2 regions of the Polaromonas sp. DSP2-3-2b2 genome follow, and region 1 is predicted to be linked to the other one. Evidence: riboswitches for the same ligand, from Rfam matches in the RefSeq annotation. Region 1 holds a riboswitch; the other holds the start of a gene.

Region 1 (7,933 bases):
CGGGCGGATGCTGGCCCTCGAACTCGTTCAGGCCCTTGACCTCGCCGTCCAGGCTGTGGGTCAGGTAAAGCGATGCCAGCTTCGGGATGCTGATTTCGTAGCGGTTTTCGCGCGTCTTTTCATCGGGCAGCGCAAACAGCACCGCCGGAACGCCTTTTTGCGTCTGCCAGATGCCTTCCATGGCGGCCAGCTTGGCCGGCTGGTGCTCCATCGTGTTCAAGCCGTGAAAGTCGCCGGCAATGATCTGCAGCGGGATCAGGAAGGCGGCTAGGTAGATGCCGGTCTTCAGACCGGCCATGACTTCGGTGGCGCGGTCCTGGCGAAGCCAGCGGTAGGCGGAAATGCCCGACACCAGAAAGGCCACCGTGAGGCCTGACGCCAGCATCATGTGCGTGAAGCGGTAGGGAAACGACGGGTTGAAGATCACTTCCAGCCAGCTGGTGACATGCGCCTGGCCGTTGATCATTTCAAAGCCGGCCGGCGTGTGCATCCACGAATTGAGCGCCAAAATCCAGAACGCCGACAGCGTGGTGCCGCCGGCCACCAGCAGCGTGGCGATGGTGTGCATGCGTTCGCTGACGCGGGCACGGCCGAACAGCATCACGCCGAGCATGGTGGCTTCTAGAAAAAACGCGGTCAGCACTTCATAGGCCAGCAGCGGTCCGGCCACGTTGCCGACGGTTTCCATGAAGCCCGGCCAGTTGGTGCCGAACTGGAAACTCATGGTGATGCCGCTGACCACGCCCAGCGCAAAGGTCAGCGCAAAAATTTTCACCCAGAACTGGTAGGCGTCCATCCAGTGCTGCTGGCCGGTCCTGACGAAGCGCAGTTTGAAAAACAGCAGCACCCAGGCTAGAGAAATGCTGATGGTCGGGAACAGGATGTGAAAGGTCATATTGGCCGCGAACTGAATCCGGGCCAGCAGGAATGCGTCAAGTCCGTCCATGGTCAACTCCTGTCGTTGTCTGCCAGCGCGGCGGCTGGCAATGCGGCCGGGGCCGGCGAAGCCAGCCCTTTGAAACCGGCCTTTACCGTGCTGGCGACCTTGTCCTTGGCCTCCAGCAGTTTTTGCACCTTGGCGCCCATCTTCATCAGGCTAGCCAGCGTGGCCGAGTCCATCTTTTGCACGTCGGCCAGCCAGCTGGTCATGAGTTCGATCAGGTCGTGCATCTGCCGCATGCGCGCCTGGGCATGGGTGTCGTCGGCGCCGCTGGGCTGCTCCATCAGCGCATCGCGCAGCATCGACAGCGTCGGGTCAATCTCGCGCTTGCGCCGCTCCTCGGCCAGCGTGCGGAAAATCGCCCACACGTCTTCGGGCGCCTGGAAGTATTCGCGCCGGTCGCCCGGCAGGTGCTGCAGCCGCACCAGGTTCCACGACTGCAGTTCCTTCAGGCCCATGCTGACGTTGGAGCGGGAAAAGGCCAAAGCGTCGCCGATGTCGTCGGCGTTTAGCGCCCGGGGCGAGACATAAAGCAGGGCATAAATCTGCCCCACGGTGCGGTTGATGCCCCAGCGGCTGCCCATCTCGCCAAAATGCAGGACAAAACGCTGGGTCAGGGGGGCAAGGTTCATGGTGCGCAATCTACTGAAGTTTCAGGAATTACTGAAATTCTAGTAAACACGCAAACGACATGTTGGCGGTTTTTTTTTGCCCTTTCAGGCAAAGGGGCAAGCTGGCAAGGCTGCCCATGCTTAGCGCCATCCATGCGGTGGCTGGCGGCCATCGGACGGCCGAAATCCTAGTGTCGGTACGGGTCCGCAGGCTTGGCCGCCGTGCGGCGCAATGGTTTTTTGCGGGAACGGGACGGCTGTTGCGTGTCGCCCAGGCTGTCAGCCACGTTCAGCGACACCTCGGCGACGCCAGCGCCCATCAGCCCCAGCGCCTCGGCGGCGGCCTGGCTCACGTCAATCACCCGGCCCGGGGCAAACGGCCCACGGTCGTTGATGCGCACATCGACCTCGCGCCCTAGCTTCAGGCTGCGCACCCGGACGATGGTGCCGAAAGGCAGCGTCTTGTGCGCCGCCGTCAGCGCGTATTTGTCGTAGTTCTCGCCGCTGGCGGTGCGCCGGCCATGGAACTGCCCGCCGTACCACGATGCATGGCCGCGCTCCAGTTCGCGGGCGGCCTCGCCGGTCAGCTGGTATTTTTCATCAACGGGTGCATCGGCCGGCACCAAGGCTTGCGCTTCGACCGCAGGCACGGGGGACTCGATTTTCCTGCGCAGACGCCTGGCAATGAAATCCGCCAGGCGTGACGGCGGTTGCGTATCAAGGGCAGGGGCCGATGGAGGCACTGCCAGGGTCGATTGCGCTGGTGCTGGAGAAGCTAAAACCAGTGCCGGATCAGACGGCGCTGGCGGCGTGGCGCAGCCTGCCAGCAGCCCGAAAAGGCCAGCCGCAAGCCAGCGCGAGAGCCCGCCCCGGGCAGCAACAAGCAGCCCCGCCATCAGGCCGGATTCAACCGGCGAATGATCTCGGACGTCGCTGCCGCCTGGTTCATCGTGTAAAAGTGGATGCCCGGCGCGCCGGCCATGCTCAACTGGTCGCACAGGTCGGTGATCACGTCCAGGCCAAAGCTCCTGATCGATGCCGTGTCGTCGCCAAAGCCCTGCAGGCGCAAGCGAATCCAGCGCGGAATCTCGGCGCCGCAAGCATCGGAAAAACGCATCAGCTGGGCCCCACTGGTGATCGGCATGATGCCCGGCACCACCGGAACGTCGGCGCCCAGGTGATAGACGTCATCGACAAAACGAAAATAAGCGTCGGAGTTGAAAAAATACTGGGTGATGGCCGAATTGGCACCAGCCTGAACCTTGGCCGCAAAGGCCTGCAGGTCGGCTTCGGCCGATTTGGCCTGCGGATGAATTTCCGGGTAGGCGGCCACCTCGATGTGAAAGGCGTCGCCGGTCTCATGCCGGATGAAGGCCACCAGATCGCTGGCGTAATGAAACTCGCCGCCCGCGCCGTAGCCGCTGGGCAGGTCGCCGCGCAGGGCCACCAGCCGCTGGACACCCATGGCGCGCAAGGCGGCCAGCTGTTCGCGCACCGTCGCCTTGGTGGCGCCAACGCACGAGAAATGGCTGGCGGCGGCCATGCCTTCGTCAAGAATGGCCTTGACGGTGCTGAAGGTGCCCTCCTGCGTCGAGCCGCCGGCGCCAAAGGTGACCGAGCAGAACTCGGGCTGGTGCGCGTACAGCGCCTGGCGCGTGGCGCGCAGCTTGTCGGCGCCTTCAAGCGTCTTGGGCGGGAAAAATTCAAAACTGACCGGAATGCTCATCACAGGCCTTTTAATCGCTGGTGGAGTTGTCGTCGGATTTTTTGCCGCGCCGCTTGGCCGGACCGTGCTGGCCGGCATGCGCGGCCTCGGCGGCCTCGGAGTCTTCGTGCGGCTCGCGGGAAGCGCGCATTTCGCTGCGCGGAATCCGCTTGGCGGCCTGGCGTTTCGGCGCAGCGGCCAGTGGCTGGTCTTCGCCCTGCACTTCATGGCCTTTCTGGGCATGAATGAAGAATTCGCGGTTGCCGTCACCGCCGGCAATCGGCGAGGCCAGCCAGGCCTTGACCTCCAGCCCCAGGCCGGCGCAGGTGTCGCGCAGCCGCTTTTCGACGAATTCAAAATGCGCCGCGTCGCGCACGATGCCGCCCTTGCCGATCTGGCCGGGCTGCAGTTCGAACTGCGGCTTGACCAGCATCAACAGCTGGCCGTCGGCCTTCAGCAGCCGCACCACGGCGGGCAGCACCAGCGTCAGCGAGATGAAGGACAGGTCGCCGGTCAGGAAGTCAAACACCGGGTTGAAGCCGTCGCCGTTTTCGTCTTCACCGTCGTCGCCTTCATCCTCGTCGTCAAAATCCTCGAAATCGTCTTCGCTGCCGCTGCTGATGTGCAGCGCGCGCCGATAATGCGACGCCAGTTCCCCGGCCGTCAGCGAACGCGCGTTCACGCCCTCGATGCAGACCACGCGTTCGTCGCTGCGCAGGCTGTCGTGCAGCTGGCCATGGCCGACATCGACGCCCACGACCTGCGCGGCGCCGTGCTGCAGCAGGCAGTCGGTAAAGCCGCCGGTGGACTGGCCGATGTCCAGGCAGCGCAGGCCGGCCACGTCCAGGCCGGTGGCGTCAAGCGCGCCTTCTAGCTTGAGGCCGCCGCGCGAAATGTATTTCGCTTCGGTGGTGTCGAGCAGCTGCAGCTCGGCATTGGCGGGAATCTCGTCGCCGTTCTTGGCGATTTTTTTCCACGCCACCGCCTCGTCCACGCGCCAGTGCACGCCCGAGGCGATCAGGCGCTGGGCCTGGGAACGGGTGGTGGCATGGCCATGTTCGACAAGAAATAGATCAGCGCGCATAAGTCAATGGAGTTCTGTTGGTTTTCACTCCCTCCCCCACTGGGGGAAGGGTTGGGATGGGGGCCGGGTTCAGGCACACGGTTGATTTGCGGCACAAAAGCCAGCGAAGCGGGGAGGCCCCCATCCCTGCCTTCCCCTAAAAGGGGAAGGAGCAAGGCAAAACTCAATACCGATAGGTATCGGCCTTGTAAGGACCGGCTTTGGACACGCCAATATACGCGGCCTGCTCGTCGCTCAACTCGCTCAGCATCGCGCCGACCTTTTTCAGGTGCAGGCGCGCGACTTTTTCGTCGAGGTGCTTGGGCAGCACATAGACCTTGCCGGCGTCGTATTCGGCCTGCTTGGTGAACAGCTCGATCTGGGCAATCGTCTGGTTGGCAAAGCTTGACGACATGACAAAGCTGGGGTGGCCGGTGCCGCAGCCCAGGTTCACCAGCCGGCCCTTGGCCAGCAAGATGATGCGCTTGCCGTCGGGGAAGATCACATGGTCCACCTGCGGCTTGATTTCTTCCCAGGTGCAATTTTCCAGCGACGCGACATCAATCTCGTTGTCGAAGTGGCCGATGTTGCAAACGATAGCCTGGTCTTTCATGGCCGCCATGTGCGCGTAGGTAATGACGTTCTTGTTGCCGGTGGCGGACACGAAGATGTCGCACTTGTCGGCGGCGTACTCCATGGTCACGACCTTGTAGCCTTCCATCGCGGCCTGCAGCGCGTTGATCGGGTCGATCTCGGTGACCCAGACCTGGGCCGAGAGGGCGCGCAGCGCTTGGGCCGAGCCCTTGCCGACGTCGCCATAGCCGGCGACCACGCAGACCTTGCCGGCAATCATCACGTCGGTGGCGCGCTTGATGGCGTCGACCAGCGACTCGCGGCAGCCGTAGAGGTTGTCGAACTTGCTCTTGGTCACCGAGTCGTTGACGTTGATGGCGCGAAACGCCAGCGTGCCCTTGACCGACATTTCATTCAGGCGCAGCACGCCGGTGGTGGTTTCTTCCGTCACACCGATGATGTTGGCCAGGCGCCGGCTGTACCAGGTCGGGTCTTGCGCCAGCTTGGCCTTGATGGCGGTGAACAGGCAGGTTTCCTCTTCGCTGCCGGGGTTTTCGAGCAGGCTGGCATCGGTTTCAGCCTGGGTGCCCAGGTGCATCAGGAGCGTCGCGTCGCCGCCGTCGTCCAGGATCATGTTCGGACCTTCCTCGGGCGTGCCTTTGGCGCCGGTGAACTCGAAAATGCGGTGCGTGTAGTCCCAGTAGTCGGCCAGCGTTTCGCCCTTGATGGCGAACACCGGCGTGCCTTCGGCGGCAATCGCGGCGGCGGCATGGTCTTGCGTCGAGAAAATGTTGCACGACGCCCAGCGCACCTGAGCGCCCAGTGCCTGCAGCGTCTCGATCAGCACGCCGGTCTGGATGGTCATGTGCAGCGAGCCGGTGATGCGCGCGCCCTTGAGGGGCTGGGCAGCGGCGAATTCCTGGCGCATCGCCATCAGGCCGGGCATTTCGGTCTCGGCAATCTTCAGCTCCTTGCGGCCCCAGGCGGCCAGCGTCAGGTCGGCAATGATGTGGTCGGTGTTCAGCATGGTCTTCAAAACGGCGTTCATTGGGGAATCTCCAAAATCAGGATCAAGCGGGCAAAATGGCCACGACCGCAGGGACTGTGAAGGGAAGTGTGGAATTCACTCACCCGGCGTCAAAAGCGCCTGCGGGTGAGCGTGGTTGCAAGAAAAAGTCCTGAGCCTAGACCACATGCCGTGGGTTGCAACGCTCCTCAGGAGAGCAGCATTGTACAGAACACACCCAAAGACAGTTCTGGCAAAAACCCCTTTCAGGGGTATGCGAAAATTTTCCGATGCAAGCTTTTGAAGACTGGCCCCTGGCCGCGCGCCGCCGAGTCGGCGGCATCCTGACCGACATCGACGACACCCTGACCACCGAAGGCGCCATCACGCAAGATGCGCTGGCAGCTCTCGCCGCCCTGAAAGCGGCCGGCCTGGACCTTATCGCCATCACCGGCCGGCCGGTGGGCTGGAGCGAGCCGTTTGCGCGGAAATGACCCGTCAATGCCATCGTGGCGGAAAACGGCGCCGTGGCGCTGATCTCAAGCGAAAAAGGCTTTTCACGCATATCCGGCGGGCATATGCAGCTATCAAAACAATACTAGCTCGACGCCCAGGCCCGCGCCTGCAACATGGCGCGCATGCAAGCCGTGCTGGCGCGCATCGAGCGCGAACTGCCGGGCGCGCGCCGCGCCACCGACTCGCCCGGGCGTGAAACCGACATCGCCATCGACCACAGCGAGTTCGCGCACCTCAGCCCCGCACAAATTGCGGACGTGGTGCGCATCCTGCGCAGCGAAGGCATGAACGCCACCGTCAGCTCGATCCACATCAACGGCTGGTTCGGCAGCCACAACAAGCTGCAGGGCGCGCGCTGGATCGTTCGCGAACTTTTCGGCCGCAACCTCGACGCCGAAATGGACCGCTGGCTTTTCGTCGGCGACTCGACCAACGACCAGCTGATGTTCGAGGCCTTCGGCAACAGCATCGGCGTGGCCAATGTGCGGCGCTTTGAAGCGCAGCTGAGCCACCTGCCGCGCTACATCACCCGGGGCGAGCGCGGCGCGGGCTTTGCCGAAGTGGCGGCCGCCGTGCTGGCAGCGCGCGCCGGCTGACGCGTCAGGACGGCTTGCCCAGCCCGAGCTTTTCGACCAGCGCTTTTTCCTTGAGAAAAGTTTCCTGGGCGAACTTGCTGTAGTCGGCCGTGCCCATGTAGTTGGGCAGCATGTCGTAGCGGCTAAGGGCGCTCACGTAGCTCGGTTCTTCCATGGCTTTCTTGAACGCGTCGTGCAGCCGCTTGACCACTTCAAGCGGCGTACCCTTGGGCGCGCCGATGCCGAAGGGCGAGTTCTGCACGATGTCGTAGCCCAGTTCCTTGAGCGTCGGCGCGTCGGGAAACTTGTCCAGACGCTTGTCGCCCCAGGTGTTGAGCACGCGCAGCTTGCCGGCCGCCACCTGCGGCGCAAAGCCGGTGCTGTCGGACGCCGCCATGAGCTGGCCGCTGACCACCGCCAGCATCAGGTCGGCGCTGCCCTTGTAGGGAATGTGCTGCAGTTCGATGCCGGCCTTTTGCGCGATCAGTTCGGTGGTCAGGTGCGGGCTGGTCAGCGTGCCGGTCGAGCCGTAGGTCAGGCGGCCGGGATTGGCCTTGGCATAGGCAACAAAGTCGGCCCAGGTCTTGAACGGCGAGTCAGCCGGCACGACGATGCCGAAGGCGTAGCCGGTCACGTTGAGCACGTAGCTGATGTCCTTGACCGGGTCCCAGTTGATCTTGGTGGTGTACGGCAGGCGGAACACGCCCAGCGGAATCTGCGCCAGCGTGTAGCCGTCAGGCTGCGAGGTCTGCAACTGCTGCGCCGGCAGCGTGCCGCCCGCGCCGGGCTTGTTGTCGATGATGATCGGCTGGCCGAGGATTTTCGACGCGTTGTCGGCTAGAGCGCGCATGGTGATGTCGGTCGGCCCGCCCGCCGGAAAAGCCACGATGAGCTTGATCGGGCGGGCCGGAAAGCCCTGGGCCTGGGCGAAGGCGGCGCCCAGC
Region 2 (7,933 bases), on a different contig from region 1:
CGACTTTGATGCATTTATAGGAAAGTCACCGAATGAGTCTGTCTTTAGTGCACAGCCGTGCCTTGCTGGGGCTTGAAGCGCGTCCGGTGTGCGTTGAAGTGCACCTGGCCAATGGTTTGCCGAGCTTCACGCTGGTCGGGCTGGCCGATACCGAGGTCAAGGAAGCGCGGGAACGCGTGCGCTCGGCCATCCAGAATGCCGGACTGGAGTTTCCGGGCAACAAGCGCATCACGGTCAACCTGGCGCCCGCCGACCTGCCCAAGGACTCGGGCCGCTTCGACCTGCCGATTGCGCTCGGCATCCTGGCGGCCAGCGGCCAGATCGATGCGCGCAAGCTGGCGGGCTATGAGTTTGCCGGCGAACTGTCGCTGGGCGGCGACCTGCGGCCGGTGCGCGGCTCCCTGGCCATGAGCCTGGCCATTGCCCGGCCGGCGCGCGGCACGCCGCAAAAACTGCCCCGGCTGGTGCTGCCCGAAGGCAGCGCGCAGGAGGCGGCGCTGGTGCCGCAGGCCGAGGTCTACCGCGCGCTGCATCTGCTCGACGTGGTCCGGCAGTTTTTGCCGGGTGATGCCGTTCCCGAAATCGCGGATGGCTGGACCCGCGTGGCGTCCAGCGCGCCTTCGCGGCAACCCGCCTACGCCGACCTGGCCGATGTCAAGGGCCAGGCCGCCGCGCGCCGCGCACTGGAGATCGCGGCGGCCGGCGGGCACAGTATTTTGATGGTCGGCGCTCCGGGCTCGGGCAAGTCGATGCTGGCGCAGCGCTTTGCCGGCCTGCTGCCCGCCATGACCACCGACGAAGCGCTGGAAACCGCCGCCGTCGCCTCGCTGGGCGGGCGCTTCACGCTGGACCATTGGGCGGTGCGGCCGACCTGCGCGCCGCACCACACGGCCAGCGCGGTGGCGCTGGTGGGCGGCGGCTCGCCGCCCAGGCCGGGTGAAATTTCGCTGGCGCATCGCGGCGTGCTGTTTCTCGACGAGCTGCCTGAATTCCCGCGCGCCGCGCTCGAAGCCCTGCGCGAGCCGCTGGAGTCGGGCACCATCACCATCTCACGGGCCGCCAGCCGCGCCGAGTTTCCGGCGCGCTTTCAGCTGATTGCCGCCATGAACCCCTGCCCGTGCGGCTACCTGGGCTCCAGCCTGCGCGCCTGCCGCTGCTCACCTGAAGTCGTGTCGCGCTACCAGGGCAAGCTCAGCGGACCGCTGCTCGACCGCATCGACCTGCATGTGGAGGTCGGCAGCCTGGCGGCCGATGAGCTGGTGAACGCGCCGCCGGGCGAGTCCACCGAGGCGGTGCGCAGCCGGGTGGCCCAGGCCAGGTCGCGCGCGATGGACCGCCAGGGCAGCGCCAACCAGGCGCTCGACGGCCAGGCCATCGATGCGCAGTGCCAGATGGACCCGGCAGCGGCCAAGTTCCTCCATGTGGCGGCGACGCGGCTGGGCTGGTCGGGCCGGGGCATTCACCGCTGCCTGAAGGTGGCGCGCACCGTTGCCGACCTGGCAGGCGCCAAAACCGTGCAGGTCACGCATGTGGCCGAGGCGGTGCAGTACCGGCGCGCGCTCAACGCCGCGCACTGAACAAACGCGCCGGGCGTCGTCAGAGGTTGGGCGCCAGCAGCCGTGCCAGGTCTTCTGCCCGGGCGCCGCGCCGCTTGGCGAGGTCCTGCAGCTGGTCGTCGCCGATCTTGCCGACGCTGAAATAGGTGCTTTGCGGATGACTGAGGTAAAAGCCGCTGACGCTGGCCGCCGGCGTCATCGCCAGGCTTTCCGTCAGCGCCATGCCGATGTCTTCGGCTTTCAGCAATTCGAACATGTCCTTCTTGACGCTGTGGTCCGGGCAGGCCGGGTAGCCGGGCGCGGGACGGATGCCCTGGTATTGCTCGGCGAGCATCGCGTTTTTGTCCAGCGCTTCGGCTGGCGCGTAGCCCCACAAGTCGCGGCGCACGCGCTGGTGCAGGGCTTCGGCGAAGGCCTCGGCCAGCCGGTCGGCGAGCGACTTGAACATGATCGACGAGTAGTCGTCATGCTCGGCCACGAACTGCCTTTCCTTTTTCTCGGCGCCCAGGCCGGCGGTGACGGCGAAAACCCCGATGTAGTCGGCAATTTTCGAGTCTTTTCGGCTTTTTGCGCTTGCTGCATCTGCGCGAGCAGCTATCAATTCAGGAGTCAGCACCTTAGGCGCAACAAAGTCGGCCAGGCAGCGGCTCGGGCGCATCACGCCATCGGCGGCGGTTTTCTCGGTCTGCTGGCGCAAGCCGTGCCAGGTCATGGCGACGTCGCTGCGGCTTTCGTCGGTATAAAGCTCGATGTCGTCGCCGACGCTGTTGGCCGGGTACAAACCCATCACGCCGCTGGCCGTGAGCCAGCGGCCTTCTGTCAAACGCTTGAGCATCTTTTGCGCGTCTTCATAAACGCGCGTCGCCTCGACGCCGACCACCTCGTCGGTCAGGATGGCCGGGAACGGCCCGGCCAGATCCCAGGTCTGGAAGAACGGTCCCCAGTCGATGAAGGGCGCCAGCTCGGCCAGGTCGAAGTTCTTGAACACGCGCCGGCCGATGAACTTCGGAACGGGCGGTGTATAGCTCTTCCAGTCGATAGCCGTGGCGTTGGCGCGCGATTTGGCCAGTGGCCACATCGGCGTCTGCTTCTTGTTGGCGTGCTGGGTGCGCACCTTGTCGTAGTCGGCGTTCAACTCGTCGATGTACTTGGCCGCCTGCTCGGACAGCAGGCTTTGCGCCACGCTGACGCTGCGTGAGGCGTCGGGCACATAGACCACCGGGCCTTCGTAGTGCGGCGCAATCTTGACGGCCGTGTGCACCCGGCTGCAGGTCGCGCCGCCGATCATCAGCGGAATCTTGTTGAGGCGAAAATGCGCGTCTTTTTGCATCTCGCCAGCGACGTACTGCATTTCTTCCAGACTCGGCGTGATCAGGCCCGACAGGCCGACGATGTGCGCGCCCTCGGCTTTCGCCAGCGCCAGGATCTCGTGGCAGGGCACCATCACGCCCATGTTGACGACCTCGAAGTTGTTGCACTGCAGGACCACGGTGACGATGTTCTTGCCGATGTCGTGCACGTCGCCCTTGACGGTGGCGATGATGATCTTGCCCTTGGTCTTGACGTCGCCGCCAGCGGCCTCTAACAGCAGCTTTTCGGCCTCGATGTAGGGCAGCAGATGCGCCACGGCCTGCTTCATCACACGCGCGCTTTTCACCACCTGCGGCAGGAACATCTTGCCCTGGCCGAACAGGTCACCCACCACGTTCATGCCGTCCATCAGCGGACCTTCGATGACGTGCAGCGGCCGGCCGCCCTCTAGCTGGATAGCCTGCCAGACTTCCTCGGTGTCCTCGGTGATGAACTCGTTCATGCCGTGGACCAGCGCGTGCGACAGGCGCTGGCGCACCGGCAGCGCGCGCCATTCGTACTTCTTGCTGTCGTCCCGGGCGCCGCTTTGCGCCGTCTCGGCGACTTCGATCAGGCGCTCGCCGGGCGTGAGGTGCGCCTCGCCCGACTTGTACATCGGCGGGCGGTTCAGCACCACGTCCTCGACGCGCTCGCGCAGCACCGGTTCTAGGTCGTCGTACACGCCGACCATGCCGGCGTTGACGATGCCCATGTCCATGCCGGCCTGGATCGCGTGGTACAAAAACACCGTGTGAATCGCTTCGCGCACCGGGTCGTTGCCGCGAAAGCTGAACGACACGTTGGACACGCCGCCCGATACCTTGGCGCCCGGCAGGTTCTGCTTGATCCAGCGCGTGGCGTTGATGAAATCGACCGCATAGTTGTTGTGCTCGTCGATGCCGGTGGCAATGGCGAAGATGTTCGGGTCGAAGATGATGTCTTCGGGCGGAAAACCGATCTCGTCGACCAGCACGCGGTAGGCGCGCTCGCAGATCTCGGTCTTGCGCTGGTAGGTGTCGGCCTGGCCCTTTTCGTCAAACGCCATGACGACGGCAGCGGCGCCGTAGCGCTTGAGCAGCTTGGCCTGGTGCTTGAAGACGTCCACGCCCTCCTTCATCGAAATCGAGTTGACGATGCCTTTGCCCTGGATGCAGCGCAGGCCGGCCTCGATCACGCTCCACTTGGAGCTGTCGATCATGATCGGCACGCGCGCAATGTCGGGCTCGCCGGCAATCAGGTTCAGGAAACGCACCATGGCCGCCTGGCTGTCGAGCATAGCCTCGTCCATGTTGATGTCGATGATCTGCGCGCCGTTTTCGACCTGCTGGCGGGCGACGGCCAGCGCCGCTTCAAAGTCGCCGTTCAAAATCATGCGGGCAAAGGCCTTGGAGCCGGTGACGTTGGTGCGCTCGCCGATGTTGACAAAGAGCGAATCCGTGCCGATGGTGACCGGCTCCAGGCCGGAAAGCTTCATGGGCGGGACGGGGTGGGGAAATTCAATTGCGGACATGGCTCACCTTGGAACAAAGGTGAGCGTCGTTGCTAAAAAGAACGCTTGGCGCCCTGTTCACCCAAGCCTGACGAAACGGTGTTTCGCTGCAACGCTCCTTGAGTTAAGCTCGATTTTAAGCACCAATGCCGGCAGGCGGGCTGCCAGCGACAAATTCCACCGGGTTGATCCATGCTTAGCACCTTCTTCAGAAAAAAAAACTTTCCCCCGGTCAGCCAAAGACATGGCGCCACCAAAGGCTCGGAAGCGGCCGACCTGGCAGCCGAGATGCTGATGGCGCCCACGGCCCTGATGCAGCTGACGATGCAAGAGGCGCGCTTGGTGGTGGACTACATGCAGCCGCAGATCGTCGCCAAGGGCACGGTCTTCATCCGCGAAGGCGATGCCCGGGACACCGGTTTCCTGATGCTGCTGCTCAATGGCGAAGTGACCGTGGAAACCATGGTGGTCAGCCGCGTCGAGCCCATCGTCATCACCCTGCTCGGCCCCGGCAGCCTGATTGGCGAGCTGGGCATGTTCGACGGCCTGCCCCGTTATGCCAGCTGCATTGCCGCCACGCAGTTGCGCTGCGCCATCCTGACGCGCGAGGCCCTGAATCGCCTGATGCAAGAGAACCCGGCGGTTGCCGCCAAACTGCTTCTGGCCGTGTCGCTGCGCATCGGCGCGCGCCTGCGCGAGGTGACCGACAAGCTCAAAATGTACATTCAGCTGACCCAGGCGATGGAGCAGGAAATCGCTTCGCGGCCCGACGCCTGAACAGGCATCCGCCAGAACGGCGACCGCCAGCTCAGCCAGTACTCAGGCCGCTTCGGCGTAGAAAACACCGCGCTGCAGTTTGCGCCCGCCCACCAGCGCCACCGACCGGGCGATCGCCTGGATGTGCTCGGGCGTGGTGCCGCAGCAGCCGCCGACGATGTTGACCAGCCCCTCGGCGGCAAACTCGTGCAGCAGGCGCGAGGTGACGTCGGGCGTTTCGTCAAAGCCGGTGTCGCTCATCGGATTGGGCAGGCCGGCGTTCGGATAGCAGCTGATGAAGGTATCGGGCGCGGCCTTGGCCAGTTCCTGGATGTAGGGCCGCATCAGCGCCGCGCCCAGCGCGCAGTTCAGCCCCACGGCCAGCGGCTCGGCATGGCGCACGCTGTGCCAGAAGGCGGTCACGGTCTGGCCGCTGAGGATGCGGCCCGACGCATCGGTCACGGTGCCGCTGATGATCAAGGGCAACCGCTCGCCGGAATCCTCGAAATACTCGTCGATGGCAAACAGCGCCGCCTTGGCATTGAGCGTGTCAAAGATCGTCTCGACCATCAGCACGTCGCTGCCGCCCTTGACCAGCGCCTCGGTCTGCTCGTAATAGGCTTTTCGCAATTCCTCGAAACTGGTGTTGCGCGCGCCGGCATCGTTCACGTCGGGGCTGATGCTGGCGGTCTTGGGCGTGGGGCCGAGGGCGCCGACGACAAAACGCGGTTTGTCTAGCGTGGAAAACTTGTCGCAGGCGGCCCGGGCAAGCCGCGCCGATTCGTAGTTCATTTCCACCGCCAGGTCGGCCATGTCGTAGTCGGCCTGCGCCACGGTGGTGGCGCCAAAGGTGTTGGTCTCGATCAGGTCGGCGCCGGCGGCCAGGTAGCCTTCGTGGATGTCACGGATCACGTCGGGCCGCGTGAGACTCAGCAGTTCGTTGTTGCCCTTCACGTCCCGGTGAAAGTCCTTGAAACGCTCGCCCCGGTACTGCGCTTCATTGAGCTTGAAGCGCTGGATCATGGTGCCCATCGCGCCGTCGAGAATCAGGATGCGCTCTGCCAACAAGGCGGGGAGTTGCTGGGCGCGGGTGTAGGTGATCGGCTTCATGGCGTGCATTTTAGGTCGGGCTTCAAGGCCTGCCACTTTCCCCGACAATAGCGGGCAGCTTGCCTTCGACTCATTCGTTCGAATGACGGCGTTATCGCCTGGGGCCAGCTGTTAATTTTAAGCAAAATATGGCTCCAGCGCTTATTCCACAATCGTAATCAGCTATTATTTTCATAGCGTATAAGCTTCTTTTCAACGCTCACCAGTCTGGCCCGCCCTTGTCCTCATTGCCTCTTTCATCAGACCAGCCCACGCCGCTGGATGTGCTTGGCCAGGTTTTTGGCTACAGCGACTTTCGCGGCCCGCAGCAGGCCATCGTCGAGCATGTGGTGGCTGGCGGCGATGCGCTGGTGCTGATGCCGACAGGCGGCGGCAAGTCGCTGTGCTACCAGATTCCGGCCATCGTGCGGCAAAACGCCGGCCACGGCGTGACCATCGTGATCTCGCCGCTGATCGCGCTGATGCACGACCAGGTCGGCGCGCTGACGGAAGCCGGCGTGTCGGCGGCCTTTCTTAATTCCACCCAGACTTACGAGGAAAGCAGCGCGCTGGAAAAGCAGTTGCTGGCCAACAAGCTGACGCTGCTGTATGCCGCGCCCGAGCGCATCAACACGCCGCGCATGAAGGGCCTGCTGGCCTCCCTGCACGAGCGCGGGCTGCTCAGCCTGTTCGCGATTGACGAGGCGCATTGCGTCAGCCAGTGGGGCCACGATTTCCGGCCCGAATACCGCAGCTTGAGCCTGCTGCACGAGACCTTCCCCGACGTGCCGCGCATGGCGCTGACGGCGACAGCCGACCACCTGACGCGCCAGGACATGATCGAGCGGCTCAAGCTGGAAGACGCGCGCGCGTTTGTCAGCAGCTTTGACCGGCCCAACATCCGCTACACCATCGTCGAGAAAACCGATCCGACGCGCCAGCTGCTGCGCTTCATCGAGACCGAGCACCACGGCGAAGCGGGCATCGTCTATTGCCAGTCCAGGAAGCGCGTCGAAGAAATCGCCGGCATGCTGGAGAGCGCCGGCATCAAGGCCATGGCCTACCACGCCGGGCTTGACGCCAAGCTGCGCCAGCAGCGCCAGGACCGTTTTTTGCGCGAAGACGGCATGGTGATGGTGGCGACGATTGCCTTCGGCATGGGCATCGACAAGCCCGATGTGCGCTTCGTCGCGCACCTGGACATGCCCAAGAACATCGAAGGCTACTACCAGGAGACAGGACGAGGCGGCCGTGACGGGCTACCGGCCGACGCCTGGATGGTCTACGGCCTGCAGGACGTGGTGAACCAGCGCCGCATGATCGACACCAGCGAAGTCGCCAGCGAGGAATTCAAGGCGGTGATGCGCGGCAAGCTGGACGCGCTGCTCACGCTGGCCGAGGGCACGCGCTGCCGGCGCGCGAGCTTGTTGAGCTATTTTGGTGAGGAGCTGAACGACGGCCGCAGCGACGGGCCGCCCCTAGCAAGGCCAACCCCCTCGGGGGGCAGCGAACCACGCGAAGCGGGGAGCGTGGGGGCCTCATACTTTTGCGGCAACTGCGACAACTGCCTGACGCCGCCGGCCGTGTGGGACGCGACCGAGGCGGCGCGCAAGATGCTCAGCTGCATCTACCGCGTGCAGCAGGCCAGCGGCATCAGCTTTGGCGCCGGGCACATCATGGACATTTTGCGCGG

Evidence for each region. A riboswitch is a leader RNA that binds a small molecule or an ion and turns the genes downstream of it on or off. The one in region 1 is predicted to bind S-adenosylhomocysteine.
Region 2: linked by a shared signal. The riboswitch ahead of metH (methionine synthase) and the one ahead of ahcY (adenosylhomocysteinase) in region 1 are both predicted to bind S-adenosylhomocysteine.

The regions. Positions count from the first base shown of each region.
Region 1 covers NZ_JAFCTH010000014.1:76,751-84,683, reverse strand. The annotation lists gene ACP7AD_RS12880 (cytochrome ubiquinol oxidase subunit I) at 1-946, opposite strand, end outside; gene ACP7AD_RS12875 (GbsR/MarR family transcriptional regulator) at 949-1,572, opposite strand; gene ACP7AD_RS12870 (septal ring lytic transglycosylase RlpA family protein) at 1,740-2,201, opposite strand; gene metF (methylenetetrahydrofolate reductase [NAD(P)H]) at 2,447-3,277, opposite strand; gene ACP7AD_RS12860 (TlyA family RNA methyltransferase) at 3,288-4,340, opposite strand; gene ahcY (adenosylhomocysteinase) at 4,504-5,940, opposite strand; S-adenosyl-L-homocysteine riboswitch at 6,041-6,115, opposite strand; partial or broken gene ACP7AD_RS12850 (HAD-IIB family hydrolase) at 6,189-7,010, shown strand; gene ACP7AD_RS12845 (Bug family tripartite tricarboxylate transporter substrate binding protein) at 7,015-7,933, opposite strand, start outside.
Region 2 covers NZ_JAFCTH010000012.1:94,004-101,936, forward strand. The annotation lists gene ACP7AD_RS11975 (YifB family Mg chelatase-like AAA ATPase) at 33-1,577, shown strand; gene metH (methionine synthase) at 1,597-4,380, opposite strand; S-adenosyl-L-homocysteine riboswitch at 4,431-4,522, opposite strand; gene ACP7AD_RS11985 (cyclic nucleotide-binding domain-containing protein) at 4,588-5,172, shown strand; gene ACP7AD_RS11990 (homocysteine S-methyltransferase family protein) at 5,215-6,261, opposite strand; gene ACP7AD_RS11995 (RecQ family ATP-dependent DNA helicase) at 6,480-7,933, shown strand, end outside.